DNA from 3 places in the Exiguobacterium sp. s39 genome. Region 2 is predicted to be linked to each of the others. Evidence: a T-box and tRNA genes for the amino acid it is inferred to sense, from the RefSeq annotation. Region 2 holds a T-box; the other regions hold tRNA genes.

What was found. A T-box is a leader RNA that pairs with one kind of tRNA and senses whether it is charged. The one in region 2 lies ahead of KNQ11_RS08205 (valine--tRNA ligase), so its partner is inferred to be a tRNA-Val.
Region 1: it encodes a tRNA-Val, which carries the amino acid that the T-box ahead of KNQ11_RS08205 (valine--tRNA ligase) is inferred to sense. The anticodon was not compared.
Region 3: it encodes a tRNA-Val, which carries the amino acid that the T-box ahead of KNQ11_RS08205 (valine--tRNA ligase) is inferred to sense. The anticodon was not compared.

What each region holds. Positions count from the first base shown of each region.
Region 1 covers NZ_JACSNA010000004.1:72,354-77,216, reverse strand. The annotation lists gene KNQ11_RS14850 (response regulator transcription factor) at 1-508, opposite strand, end outside; gene KNQ11_RS14845 (HAMP domain-containing sensor histidine kinase) at 510-1,859, opposite strand; gene KNQ11_RS14840 (YdhK family protein) at 2,007-2,558, shown strand; tRNA gene KNQ11_RS14835 (tRNA-Val) at 2,605-2,677, opposite strand; gene KNQ11_RS14830 (nitroreductase family protein) at 2,818-3,444, opposite strand; gene yhfH (protein YhfH) at 3,630-3,776, shown strand; gene KNQ11_RS14820 (polysaccharide deacetylase family protein) at 4,188-4,814, shown strand; gene KNQ11_RS14815 (YkyA family protein) at 4,830-4,863, shown strand, end outside.
Region 2 covers NZ_JACSNA010000001.1:1,548,187-1,553,049, forward strand. The annotation lists gene KNQ11_RS08200 (bifunctional folylpolyglutamate synthase/dihydrofolate synthase) at 1-288, opposite strand, end outside; gene KNQ11_RS08205 (valine--tRNA ligase) at 343-2,979, opposite strand; T-box leader at 3,030-3,259, opposite strand; gene hemL (glutamate-1-semialdehyde 2,1-aminomutase) at 3,314-4,624, opposite strand; gene hemB (porphobilinogen synthase) at 4,621-4,863, opposite strand, start outside.
Region 3 covers NZ_JACSNA010000004.1:81,727-86,589, reverse strand. The annotation lists gene KNQ11_RS14895 (metallophosphoesterase family protein) at 1-15, opposite strand, end outside; gene KNQ11_RS14890 (PTS sugar transporter subunit IIC) at 376-1,398, shown strand; tRNA gene KNQ11_RS14885 (tRNA-Val) at 1,494-1,566, opposite strand; gene KNQ11_RS14880 (efflux RND transporter permease subunit) at 1,752-4,863, shown strand, end outside.

The DNA of each region.
Region 1 (4,863 bases), on a different contig from region 2:
ATAACATCGTCGTTAGTTGATCGCGCGTCCAAACACGTCGTGGAGAATCTAAAAATACACCTAACAACTCAAATTCCGTTTTCGTTAACGAAATCTTTTGTTGGAGGTAACTACAACGATAGCTTTCCCGGTCATAGGATAGACCATCATACTGTTGCTGTAATAAAACTTCCATTCGCCCGATCAGTTCCCCTTCTTGAATCGGTTTTGATATGTAATCATTCGCTCCTACTTCTCGTGTCCGAATGATGTCTTCCCGTTGATTCCGAGCCGTAACCATCAAGATCGGGATGTTAGAGTGTTCTCGAATGAGACGACAACATGTCCAGCCATCCATATCCGGCATCATGACATCTAGTAAAATCAGGTCGAATACGTGCTGACGGCAGAGATCAAGAGCTTGTTGCGCAGAATCCACAAGCTGACACGTGTACCCATACGGCTGAATATACAGTTTGAGCAGTTCAAGCATTCTTGGTTCATCATCTACGATCAATACATGCGGCATTTTATTTCTCCTTCCACTGCAGTGTCACTTGTGTTCCATGTCCAAGTTGACTCTTGATGTTCAATTCTGCACCATGTGTCTGAGCAATTGCTTCAACGATGGAGAGTCCGATTCCAGTTCCTCCATGTTTTCGAGAACGAGATGCTTCCGTTCGGTAGAGCCGTTTCGTTACATGAGGTAAAGATTCTACAGCGATCCCTTCTCCTGTATCTTCGATTTGAATGAAAGCCCCTACTGCGTTGACACCATAACGAACGATAATTTTTCCCGACGTCGTATGTCGCCGTGCATTTTCAATGATATTCACGATCATCTGACGGAGCTGCTGAGCGTCACCCATCACTTCTAATCGCTCACCTTCTATCTCGAACGAAACATTTTCTTGTTCGATGTCTGGACGCATCAATCGTATCACTTGATGAATCAAGTCTTCGACATCGACAGGTTTTCGCTCCATCATAAAAGCATTGGCGTCAATTCGTGCTAGCCAAAACAATTGCTCAATCCATTCATTCATTTGCTGACTTTCTTCTCGAATGATCGTAATGTAGCGTTGTTGTTCATCCGGCGTCAACGTTTGGCGTTCGAGAATATCCGCGTATCCCTTTATATATGTCAAGGGTGTTCGTAGTTCATGAGATACGGTTGCTAAAAATTCGGATCGTTCCCGATTCAAAAAATCGAGATCTTGTTTTAATTGCTGAATCGAACACGCCAATTGTCCCAGTTCATCTTTTCGATCAATCGGCAACTCTCCACCTTCCCCATCCAATAGACGCGCTGTCGCTTTTTCCATCTGAATCAACGGACGAGAAATGAGTCGGGTCGTCCAAATGCTTGCCGCACCTGCTAATAAAAGCGCTAGCAGACCCACTTGGAGAAACTGCTGTTTCAACGGATCAAGTACGTGATCTACGATTGCTTTAGAAGCGAACATGAAGACATGACCACGATGTTCCCCGTCAATGTTGATGGGACTGTCCGTCATTAAAAAGTCACGCATCGTCACGATTTTTCCTTGTTGACGGTAATCAAAATCCGTATGCTCTAACATGCTCTTCATCTCATTCGACAAAGGTCGTGACGCTTCGAGTTGTTTTCCATCTGCATCAGTGATCACCACAGTAAACGATGAATCTGCTTCCATCATGCTGACATGGCGCATCGTCGTTTGGTCATAGGAATCGACAAGGACATCACGGTGTGTATTTCCTCGGTTCAGTAAACCGTCTACTACTTCCTGCGTTCGTGTTTGAGACAACTGATAATACAATGTCCCAAACAACACACTGCCACAAATTAAAAATGCCGCAAGCACGATTCCTCCGACTGAGTATGAAATACGACGCATGACGATTCCTCCTTTTTCTCTCCACTTTTAGTATAGCTAAAAAAAACGCGATCGACGCAGGCAAACGAAACTGTCACCTCATCTGCACACGATTTGCATATACGCTGGGTATAGTAAAGAAGACTAGTGACTTCAGGAGGGTTTTATATGAAAAAATCATTGACATTAACCGCACTTGCTCTTAGTTCTACGCTTTGGCTCGGTGCATGTGGATCCGCCAATAACGATGGAAGTAATAGTGACTCACACGATATGTCTCATGGAGATATGATGCATTCGAGCGACGGAAAGCTACCATCCGGTTTAAAGGAAGCCAGTGATCCGACTTATCCGAAAGGAAGCAACGTCACGTTGACGACGGATCATATGGACGGTATGGACGGAGCTAAAGCAACGATTGCGGGAGCTTACGATACCGTCGTCTATGCGATCAGTTACAAACCGACTACTGGTGGAAAGATGGTGAAGAATCATAAATGGGTCATTCAGGAAGAACTCGATCCCGTTCCAACTAAACCACTGCAAGTTGGTGATGAAACGACTGTCAAAGCGGATCATATGAAAGGTATGGATGGAGCAAAAGCGACGATTGATGAAGTAAAGGAAACGACGGTCTACATGGTGAACTATGAACCGACGGACGGTGGAGAGATGGTGAAAAACCATAAATGGGTCACAGAGGATGAGATAAAGAAATAATAAAAAAAGCCCGCTTTTCCTATAAAGGAAAAGCGGGCTTTCGGTATGATTCTGACTGGGCTCGAACCAGCGACCTCTACCCTGTCAAGGTAGCGCTCTCCCAGCTGAGCTACAGAATCATGTTTGCAGTACGTTATGTACTTGCTAGGACATGTATTAATATATCAAGAAACTAAAAGGCTGACAAGTCTTTTTCCGAAAAAAAAATAAAAAAATTTAAAATGGGGGAATCAACCCCGCTTCCCCCATTTTGAATGACTTACAGGAAGGTTGATACTCGATCAATCGGTAAACGTAGTGCCGGACGTTTTTTCGCATCTTCAACCGCTTTTCCGACAGCAATTAGCATGACCGGTACATACCGTGACTCGGTGATGAACGTTTCCGCAAAACGTTGATGATCAAATCCACCCATTGCGAGTGTTGATAATCCACGCGCTTCTGCCGCAAGCATCAATTGCATCGCAGCAAGGCTCGCATTCGACATAGCCGCGTCGCGTCCATACGCCTCACTTTGATAAGCGCCTTCTACCTGTGCCTTGATCGAATCAAACAGATCCTCTGTCATGCCACCTGCTTCCACTGCTGGCCCGTACACCGGATTGTAGTTTCGATTAGCTTGAACATCACCTAAGATCGCAATGACTGCTGAAGCCGAAGTGATAGCCGGCTGATTGTATGCGATCGGTGCAAGCTGCTGCTTCGCTTCTTCCGAATGAAAGACCGTGAAATGCCAGTGTTGCAAATTCCAAGCACTCGGCGCGGCTGTCGTCCATTCTAATAGTTCTTCTACTTCCTGTTTTGAAAGCTTGAACGTTTCGTCGTAATGACGAACGGAACGTCTTTCTGTTAAGACACGTATTGTATCAAGTGTTGCCTGTGTCATGTGTAAATCCCCCTTATCATTATCAGATTACTTAGATATCGTAGCATGTCTCTTTTTCATTGTCCTCTATCAGTACTTCAAATGAATTAACTGTTATAAAACAATAGTTGACATTCAATTTCTGTACTAATACAATAAAATCAAGAAAAAAGATCATTGCGTTTACTTTGAAGGAGGAAAAACACATGGAACAACCCCTTTACCAAGAAGCATCTGCTGCATTCTATCGTGAGCTTCCCGTCAAGACGTGTGCCCATTGCGGAAAAGAGATGGATGAACAATGTGAATCCTATCAAACGGAATGCGATGAGTGTGCTGTAACAGAACACTAATAACACATGAAACAATCACTTACTTAGTGGTTGTTTTTTTATTTCTTTTAAACTCTTTCTAAATAAATCGATATTTTTTAGAAAAATCGATTTTCCGTCATCTTTTTGTCATCTGTTTGTTACAAAAGAAACAGTCAGAATGTTACATTATCTGTATATGATATTTTTTGACAAAAGGAGCGACAGACAACGATGGATCCATTTACCTCAAGCCACGCTAGCGAACTCGGTCCACGACCGCGTACAAAAAAAAGAAAGTTTTTCCCTCGATTTTTCTTACTTCTCACACTTGTTTTTCTCGGAGTTGGGGGATATGTCGCTTATCGATACGTTTTTACTCCTGAACAGCAATCCATTACGACAGGTAAATCCATTACTGAAGTACCTGTCGTCAATATGGAAAAAGCACGCGTGGAAAAATGGAATGGTGTGACGAAAAAAGTCGCTTATTTAACATTCGAGGATGGTCCATCCGCATTAACACCGGACTTACTTCGAACATTGGATCAACTTCAGACTCGTGCCACTTTCTTTTATCTCGGATCACAAGTAGATGCTTTTCCGCAAGAAGTCAAAGCTGCTGCTAAAGCTGGACACTATATCGGATTACACGGGGAAACACACGATTACGATACATTGTACGAAAAAGGAAAGTATGTCTCAGAGATGCAAAGTGTTCAGAAGAAAATCCATGAGTTGACGAAGCTAACACCACATTTGACACGACCACCTTATGGCTCTGATCCCGGCATCACGAAAAAAATGGCATCTGCCATTCATTCAGCAGACTTCCGTGTGTGGGACTGGTCAATCGATTCAATGGACTGGTATTACAAAGATAGTGCAAAAGAAGTAGCGAATACGGTCATTCGGCGAGCAGAGCGTCCGTTTGAAATCATACTCTTACATGAACAACCACAAGCCATCAAGGCACTTCCAGCCATTGTTACCGGACTTCAGAAAAAAGGCTATCAATTCGCGATTTATGATGAAGATTTCCATATTCCGTACAACTTCGCGCAACACTCGAATTTATAAGGAGTTACTATCCAGATGAAAAAAACATTCGTAGCAGTACTGTTCCTGT
Region 2 (4,863 bases):
GAGATCATCTTCTGCAATCGGTACCCCGTTCAACATGATCCGTTCCTCGAACTGAATGATATACGGCGACGTAAACGTCCCGATTCGTAATCCTTCCGCTATCCCCATCTCACGTAAGAACGCAACCGTCGATCCTTTTCCGTTCGTGCCAGCGACATGAATCGTCGGAATCGCGTCCGGGTCAATCTGTAATCCCAGTAACATCGCCTGCATCCGTTCAAGACCCGGTTTGACACCGAATGCTAGTAAGCTCGATAACCAATCCAATACATCTTCTCGCGTCCTCATGCTGTTCGCTCCTTTAAAAAAAGTGGCTCAAGGAGACTTGAGCCACTGCTGTAATTAGTGTGAGAGTTCGTTGATACGTGCTTCGACAGCTTGACGTTTTTCCGTATAATCAAGTGCCTTCGCTTTTTCTTCATCAATGACATGTGCTGGTGCTTTGCCGACGAAGCCAGGGTTGTTGAGTTTTTTCTCGACCCGTTCGACTTCTTTCGTATACTTGACGAGTTCTTTATTCAAGCGCGCGATTTCTTCCTCGATGTTGATCAAGTCCGCGAGTGGGATGAACAATTCTGCTCCCGTTACAATCGCACTCATTGCTTTTTCTGGCGCCGGCATCTGTTCTTCAATCCGGAGTTCAGACGCGTTCGTGAACTTTTGCAAGTACGAGCTGTTTGACGACAAGTCGTCTTGAACACGTGCGTCATTCGTCGAGATGAACAGTTGGATCTGTTTCGACATCGGTGCGTTCACTTCCGCGCGGATGTTACGAACCGAACGGATGACGTTCTGAACTGCTTCGAATGCTGGAACAGCTTCCGGGAAGTCGAGTGATGCCTCGCGTGTTGGCCATGCAGCACGTGTGATCGTCTCACCTTCATGCGGTAAGTGTTGCCAGATTTCTTCCGTGATGAACGGCATGAATGGATGCATCAGACGCATGATCCGGTCGAGCGTATAGGCAAGAACCGAACGCGTCGTCTGCTTCGCTGCTTCATCTTCCCCGTTGAGCGGTAATTTCGCCATCTCGATGTACCAGTTACAGAAGTCTTCCCAGATGAAGTGATAGAGAATACGTCCCGCTTCACCAAACTCATATTTGTCCGACAGACGCGTCACATCGTCGATCGTCGTCTGTAAGCGTGTCAAGATCCATTTATCTGCGAGTGACTTCTCACCTGTCAAATCGATCTGATCAAACGTTAGACCATCCATGTTCATCAAGGCAAAACGGCTTGCGTTCCACAGTTTGTTCGAGAAGTTCCATGTTGCTTCGATCTTTTCCCAGTAGAAACGGAGATCGTTCCCTGGCGTCGATCCTGTCGTTAGGAACCAACGAAGTGAATCGGCACCATACTTCTCAATGACATCCATCGGGTCGATTCCGTTCCCGAGGGATTTCGACATCTTGCGTCCTTCCGAATCACGAATCAATCCGTGGATCAAGACGTCTTGGAATGGACGTTGTCCTGTAAATTCATACGATTGGAAGATCATCCGTGATACCCAGAAAGCGATGATGTCATAACCCGTAACGAGTGTCGATGTCGGGAAGTATTTTTGATAATCCGCTGCGTCCGTGTTCGGCCATCCCATCGTCGAGAACGGCCAAAGCGCTGAAGAGAACCACGTATCAAGAACATCGTTGTCTTGCTCCCAGTTCTCGATATCGGCTGGTGCTTCCTTGCCAACGTATACTTCGCCTGTTTCTTTATGGTACCAAGCCGGAATCCGGTGTCCCCACCAGAGTTGACGGCTGACACACCAGTCACGGATGTTTTCCATCCAGCGCACATACGTGTTCTCAAAGCGTTGTGGAACGAAGTTGACCTTGTCTGGTCCTTGTTGCTCCTCGAGTGCTTTTTGCGCGAGTGGTTCCATTTTGACGAACCATTGGAGTGAAAGATACGGCTCAACGATCGCGTCTGAACGCTCCGAGTGACCGACAGAGTGCAAGTGTGGTTCGATTTTGATTAGAACACCTTCTGCTTTTAAATCTTCAACGATTTGTTTCCGGCATTCGAAGCGATCCATACCTTCGTATTTCCCTGCGTTCTCGTTCATCGTTCCATCTTCATTCATGACGAGGACACGTGGTAACTCGTGACGGTTACCGACTTCGAAGTCGTTCGGGTCGTGCGCTGGTGTAATCTTAACGACACCTGTACCGAACTCCATGTCGACATAGTCATCGGCAACAATCGGAATCTCGCGACCAACGATTGGTAACGTGATTGTTTTTCCGACGAGGTGAGCATAACGCTCATCCTTCGGGTTCACGGCGATCGCTGTATCACCGAGCATCGTCTCAGGACGTGTCGTCGCTAGTTCAACGTGACCTGAACCGTCCGTTAGTGGATAGCTGAAGTGATAGAACGCACCTTCGATATCCTTGTAGATGACTTCGATATCCGAGATCGCTGTTTTCGTCGCTGGGTCCCAGTTAACGATGTATTCGCCGCGGTAGATCAAGCCTTTTTCGTAAAGTTTCACGAAGACTTCTTGAACCGCTTCCGACAATCCTTCGTCGAGCGTGAAGCGTTCACGCGAATAATCGAGTCCAAGACCAAGTTTTGCCCATTGTGCACGGATCGTTGACGCGTACTCTTCTTTCCATGCCCATGATTGCTCAAGGAATTTCTCACGACCCATTTCAAGACGTGATTGTCCTTCTGCCCGCAGTTTTTGTTCGACTTTTGCTTGCGTCGCGATACCGGCATGGTCCATTCCTGGTAGATAAAGGACGTCAAACCCTTGCATCCGCTTCATCCGTGTCAGCATATCTTGTAACGTCGTGTCCCACGCGTGACCAAGGTGCAATTTACCTGTGACGTTCGGTGGTGGAATGACAATCGTGTACGGCTCTTTTTCTGGATCCTGATCGGCTTTGAAATAGTCACCTTTCACCCAAAAGTCGTACCATTTTTCTTCCGTTGCCTGCGGATCATACTTCGTTGGCATTGATAATTCCTGCATCCTGATCGCTCCCTTTTTGTCCATAATAAAAACGGCTTCTCTCGTCCTATGCTAAGGACGAAAGAAAGCCGTTGCTTTTTTCCGCGGTACCACCTTAGTTCATCCAAAATCGGATGCCCTCGAGCCACGTAACGTGTGGAGGACGGATATCGCTCGTAAGACTCACGATACCAGCTCGTGGGGTGACCTTCCTCCTGTTCGCCCGTCACATCTTTCAGCCAAGGATGTGTTCTCTACACCGGTACGAATACAGGACTACTCTTCCCGTCATCGCTGTTGCCATTTTCTTCTTTACTCATTTTAGCCGAGAGTTCAAGTAATCGTCAAGAACTGCTTAACGACCAAATTCAACTTGGAGTTCTTGGAACGTCAATTCGACGGCTTCGATCGTCCGTTCGATGTCTTCGTCCGTATGGGCGATCGACAGGAAGAGACCTTCGAATTGTGACGGTGGTAAGAAGACACCACGCGCCGCCATCTTTTGATAATACGAACGGAACATCTCAAGGTTCGATGTTTTCGCTTTTTCGAAGTTCGTGACACGTTCATTCGTAAAGAAGACACCAAACATCGCGCCTGCGCGGTTCGTCGTCAGCGGAATGTTATATTTCGCCGCAGCATTCAGGTAGCCTTCTGACAAACGGCTCGCTTTCCGGTCGAACTCTGCATAGTGTTCTGGTTTCAATTGTGTCAATGTCGCTAGACCCGCTGCCATCGCGAGTGGGTTCCCGGATAATGTACCCGCTTGATAGATTGGACCTTGTGGTGCGATCTGTTCCATAATGTCACGACGTCCGCCGTAAGCCCCGACTGGCATGCCGCCGCCGATGACTTTACCGAGACATGTGATGTCCGGTGTGACACCGAAATGTCCTTGCGCACAGTGGAATCCGACACGGAAACCGGTCATGACTTCGTCAAAGATCAATAAAGCGCCGTTTTCCGATGTGATCTCCCGTAAGCCTTCGAGGAAGCCTGGTTCTGGTGGCACGAAGCCCATGTTCCCAGCAGCCGGTTCGACGATGACACCAGCGATATCGTCGCCGTGTTTTTCGAACGCGATCCGGACAGCGTCCAAATCGTTGTATGGAACCGTCAGCGTCATGCTCGCGATTTGCGCCGGAACGCCTGGTGAATCCGGTAGTCCGAGTGTCGCGACACCTGACCCTGCTTTGATCAAGAGCGAGTCGCCGTGACCATGGTAACAGCCTTCGAATTTGAGGATTTTCGTCCGACCTGTATAGCCGCGTGCGAGACGAAGGGCAGCCATCGTCGCTTCTGTCCCTGAGTTGACCATCCGGACGACTTCGACCGATGGAACACGGCTGATGACGACTTCCGCCATCGCTGATTCGATTTCCGTTGGTGTCCCGTAGCTCCAGCCACGTGTCGCTTGTTCTTGGATCGCTGACGTGACGATTGGATCGGCGTGACCAAGGATCATCGGTCCCCATGACAAGACGTAATCGATATACTCTTTTCCGTCGATATCATAGAGCTTCGATCCTTTCGCATGATCTGCGAAAATCGGTGTCATCCCGACCGATTTATAAGCACGAACCGGGCTGTTGACGCCACCCGGCATGAGCGGGAGCGCCCGCTCGAATGCTGCTTTTGATTTTGAGTTCTGGTTAATTAAGCTCATTTCGACCCCTCCAGGTAACGACAAATGTCTTTTGCGAAATAGGTGATGATTAAATCAGCGCCTGCTCGTTTAAAGCCAAGCATCGTCTCAAGGACGATTCGTTCTTCGTCGATCCAGCCGTTCAAGGCTGCTGCTTTCACCATGGCATACTCACCCGATACGTTATAGGCGACGATCGGTAAATCGATTCGTTCACGCACATCACGAATGATATCCATGAAAGCGAGCGCTGGTTTGAC
Region 3 (4,863 bases), on a different contig from region 2:
AAGCATCACTTTCATGTAAACGCCTCCATTGTTGTTAAATTAGGATTTCCCGATGATACCGTGAATTCCTGTCAGATTTCAGGAAAAAATAAATTGTCAGAAAATATTGATTATTATTCAAGAGCGTGTTAGGCTTAGAAAAATTCACAGAGAGGGGCACGATCGAATGATTCCGACGCAACAGCCATTTAACCAAGTTGGACGACTGATTATTCTATGCATGAGGGACTGAAAACTTTTCCGATGATGAAACGGAAATGATTTTTGGGCCCTTCTTTCGATGCATCGAATGAGGCGCCCGCACAGAATGAGTGGCGCCTATCCCAAAAACGGATAGGCTTTTTTCATGGCAAAAAATAGAGATAGATAGAGAGGATGACAACGTTGAAAGAATATGCGATGGATCGAATGGTAAAAGTATCAGCTGGAATGGCAAATGCCGTTCTTGTAACACTCGGTGTCGGACTCCTGATTGAGACGCTCGGAAATCTTCTACATATCCAAATGCTACTGACGATTGGTGGTGTCGCAAAAGTACTACTCGCACCTGCGCTTGGTGCCGGTATTGCCTTTCAGCTCGGAGGAAACACACTTGTCCTGTTCAGCGCGATGATCGCAGCGACGATCGGTGGTGCCGCTCTTCAATCGACTGCTTCTGGACTCGTTCTTGTACCCGGTCAGCCAATCAGTGCGTTACTCGCAGCTGCTGTCGCTGTATACGTCGGAAAACGCATGACTGGAAAAACGAAATTTGACATGATGGCCATCCCGATGAGTGCTGTCCTTGCTGGTGGCGTGACTGGAATCGGTGCTGCTGCTGTCACGACACCACTCCTTACAAAATTCAGTGCCATGATCACGGCTTCAGTCGAGTCTTCTCCTATTGCTACATCTCTTGTCATTGCACTCATCTTTAGTGTCTTATTGATGTCTCCTGCTTCGTCCGCTGCACTGGCTATCGCTTTGCAACTTGATCCTGTAGCAAGTGCCGCTGCGCTCATTGGCTGTTCCGCTCAATTCGTCGGCTTTACGTTGATGGCATATCGTCAGACGGATCCAGGTGGTTTGATTGCTTCATTCTTTGTAACACCTAAAGTACAATTCCCGAATATCGTTAAAAATCCACGTCTTGTCGTTGCACCGTTTCTCGCAGCGATGATTTCAGCTCCTGTCGCGACGCTTCTACTCTCTTTGAAAGTACCGTACGAACTCGCAGGACTTGGATTAAATTCGATGATTGCTCCACTCAATATCTTCGTCAACCAAGGTCCTCAGGCGTTCCTCGTCTTCTTCTTGACTGGTGTCGTTCTACCTGGCGTCTTGACGCTCGTCTTCTATCGATTGACGACCGTCGCAGGGTGGACGAAGCGCGGCGATCTTCATCTCGAAATTCAATAAAACAATTTACCTCCCTTCCAACTATTCCTGATTGATTTCGGGAATAGTTTTTTAACGCAAAAAAATCGCTCCTTCGAAAAGGAACGATTTCGGTATGATTCTGACTGGGCTCGAACCAGCGACCTCTACCCTGTCAAGGTAGCGCTCTCCCAGCTGAGCTACAGAATCATGCTGTGTTGTTACTGGGTATGTTTTTATTATAGCAGCATATCGAAAAGTGTAAAGCCTTTTTCATAAAAAAATTTATCTTTTTTCAAAAAGATCTTTTTAAATAAAAACAGTTTTAAAGTTGCGGGTTCTATGAGTGTCCTCTACTATGTAAATAAGCACATATAAAAGAAAGGAGCGTTCATATGAACTTTTTAACCCGATTTAGTTTGAAGAACTCGGTTGCTGTCTTCATCATTGCAATCCTATTGATTTTAGGAGGCGTGTATTCCTTCTCACAATTAAAAGTCGACCAGTTCCCGGAAATCGAGTTTCCTCAGATTTCAATCGAAGCGGTTTACCCTGGTGCATCACCTGACGATGTCGATAAACAAGTCGTCTCAAAGCTTGAAACTTCTCTAAAAGGAATTGAAGGGGCTACCAAGCTAACAAGTTCTTCTTATGAAAGTATCGGTATCTTAAACATCGAATTCCCGTTCAATACTGATATGGATAAGGTCGAACAACAAATCGATGCTGCCATCCAAGATGCGAATCTACCGGAGGAAGCAACGACGAAATTGAATCGTTTGTCATTTGGTTCATTCCCGATCTATAACATCTCTTTCTTTAGTAAGGATGGTAAAGACATCGAAAAAATCCTAAAGGAAGATATCGAACCTGAACTTAATAAGATTCCAGGAATCAACAGCGTTTCGGTTGGTGGCTATAAGGATGATCTCGTTCAAATCACCGTCGATAAGGAGAAAGCGACGGAAGCGGGTCTCTCGCTCTCGAGCATCAAGGAACAAATCAATGGAAAGTATGTCTCGTTCCCATCTGGTCAGCTATCAGAAAACGATTCGAAAATTCCGATTCGCGTTGAGGAAAAACTAGAAAATCTAGATAAACTCAAAAATCTACAATTGACACCTGCTGCAGGTGCGACTAGTTCATCAAGTAACGGTCAAACAGGTGGTTCATCTGCTGGCGGTCCACCACAAGGTGCAACGCAAGGTCCACCAAGTACAACAGGTGGAGCAGCTGCAGATCAGGCGTCTGAACCTGCAGAACCGATTCGCCTAGAGGATATCGCAAAAATCGAAGCCGTCTCACAACAAAGTGAAAAAACGCGTTACGATTTAAAAGATTCCTTATCGATGGCAATCACGAAAAAACAAGATGCCAATACAGTCGAAATCGCAGATGAAGTCACGAAGATTCTCAATAAATATGACGACCAAGTCGACTATACGATTGGGATTGATTCAGCGAAGGATATCGAGGAGTCCGTTGCGACACTCGTCAAAGAAGGATTACTTGGTGCCCTCTTCGCATCACTCGCTGTTCTGTTATTCTTGCGGAATATCCGCGCGACGATCATCGCCATCGTCTCGATTCCATTATCATTACTCATCGCCGCTATCTTCTTGAACTGGCAAGATATCTCCCTGAACATCATGACACTTGGTGGGATGGCTGTTGCAGTCGGTCGTGTTGTCGATGATAGTATCGTTGTCATCGAGAACATCTTCCGGCGCGTCCGAAAATCCGAATCCGGTATGACGGATGAGATCATCGAACAATCGACAAAAGAGATTCTAAAAGCAATCACGTCATCTACGCTGACGACCGTCGTCGTCTTCCTACCGATTGGATTTGTCGGTGGTATTACTGGTAAGTTCTTCTTACCGTTCGCTTTGACGATTATTTTCTCATTACTTGCTTCACTACTCGTTGCGATCACGATCGTACCGATTCTCGCGAAGTTTGCATTCAAGAAGGTACCAGCGGAAGAAAAAGAAGGCGCTCTCCAACGTTGGTATGGCAAGCTGATTGAAAAATCACTCTCGCACAAGGCGATCATCTTGGTCGTATCGTTCATCCTTCTCGGTGGTTCCCTTGCGATCGTACCGCGTCTCGGCTTTACGTTCATTCCGAACGAAGCATCGAAGACCTTGACGGCATCGCTTGAACTTCCGGCTGCCACATCACTTGAAAAAACAAGTGACGTCTCGTTTGAGATGGAAAAAATGTTTGATAAAGAAAAAGCCATTGCTGACGTGACGACTTCTGTCGGAGCGCGTGACTTCACGACAGGCTTACGTCTCGATAATAAAGCAAGTTACTTCTTGAATCTAAAAGACGGTGTAAACGTCGAGAAAACGATCAAGTCACTTGAAACACAGATGGAAGACATCGCTCAAGATGAAAACGTCGATGTCAAAATCAGTGTGGCTGAACTATCAACAGGTGGTCCTCCGTCGAATAACAACGTCGATGTCGACTTGTTCTCGAACGACCTCGAAGCCCTTCAAGAGGCGGCAAAACTCGTCGAGGATAACATGTCGAAAAATAATGATTTGAAATATATCACGAACAACTTCAGCGAAAAACAAAAGCAGTATCTCGTAGAAATCGATCCTGAGAAAGCAAGTGATCGCGGACTATCTGGTTTCCAGATTCTCGGTACCGTTAACGATCAAACGAAGCCAGTTACGGTCGGAACGCTCAATCTCGACAATAAGGATCAAGACGTACAATTATCTTATGAAGAAGGACTCGTCTCGAAAGAAGATCTCGAAGACGTCCAACTCTTCTCAGCAAACGGTCCTGTCGCATTGAAAGATGTCGCGAACGTCAATGAAGTCGAGACTTTCACATCGATTCAGAAACTCGACGGAAAAGTATATGCTCGCGTATCTGGACAAGTCAAAGGAGACGACGTTCAAAACGTATCGAATTCCGTAAAAGCTGACGTCGAAAAAATCGATTTACCAGACGGTGTCTCATTGACAAGTGGTGGCGGAAATGACGATACGGTTGAAATCTTCCAATCACTTGGAATTGCGATCGTCGTTGCAATCGGACTTGTTTACCTGACAATGTTGATTACGTTCGGAAAAGCTCGGATTCCATTCATCATCTTGTCTTCTCTGATCTTTGTTCCGATCGGTTCACTCGTCACGCTCTTCCTTGCGAATGAACCATTGTCTGTCAGTGTCATGATCGGCTTCCTGATGTTGATCGGAATCGTCACCACGAACGCAATCGTTCTCGTAGACCGCATCGGTCAAAACGTCGGACGTGGTATGCCGATTCGCGAATCATTGATTGAAGCTGGTAAAACGCGATTACGCCCAATCCTGATGACCGCATTTGCAACAATCATGGCATTGGTACCACTCGCATTAACCACTTCTTCAGGAACATTGATCTCAAAAGGTCTTGCCTTGACGGTCATCGGTGGATTAACGACCTCTACGTTGTTGACACTTATCATCGTTCCTGTCGTCTATGAATTGTTCTTCTTCAAAA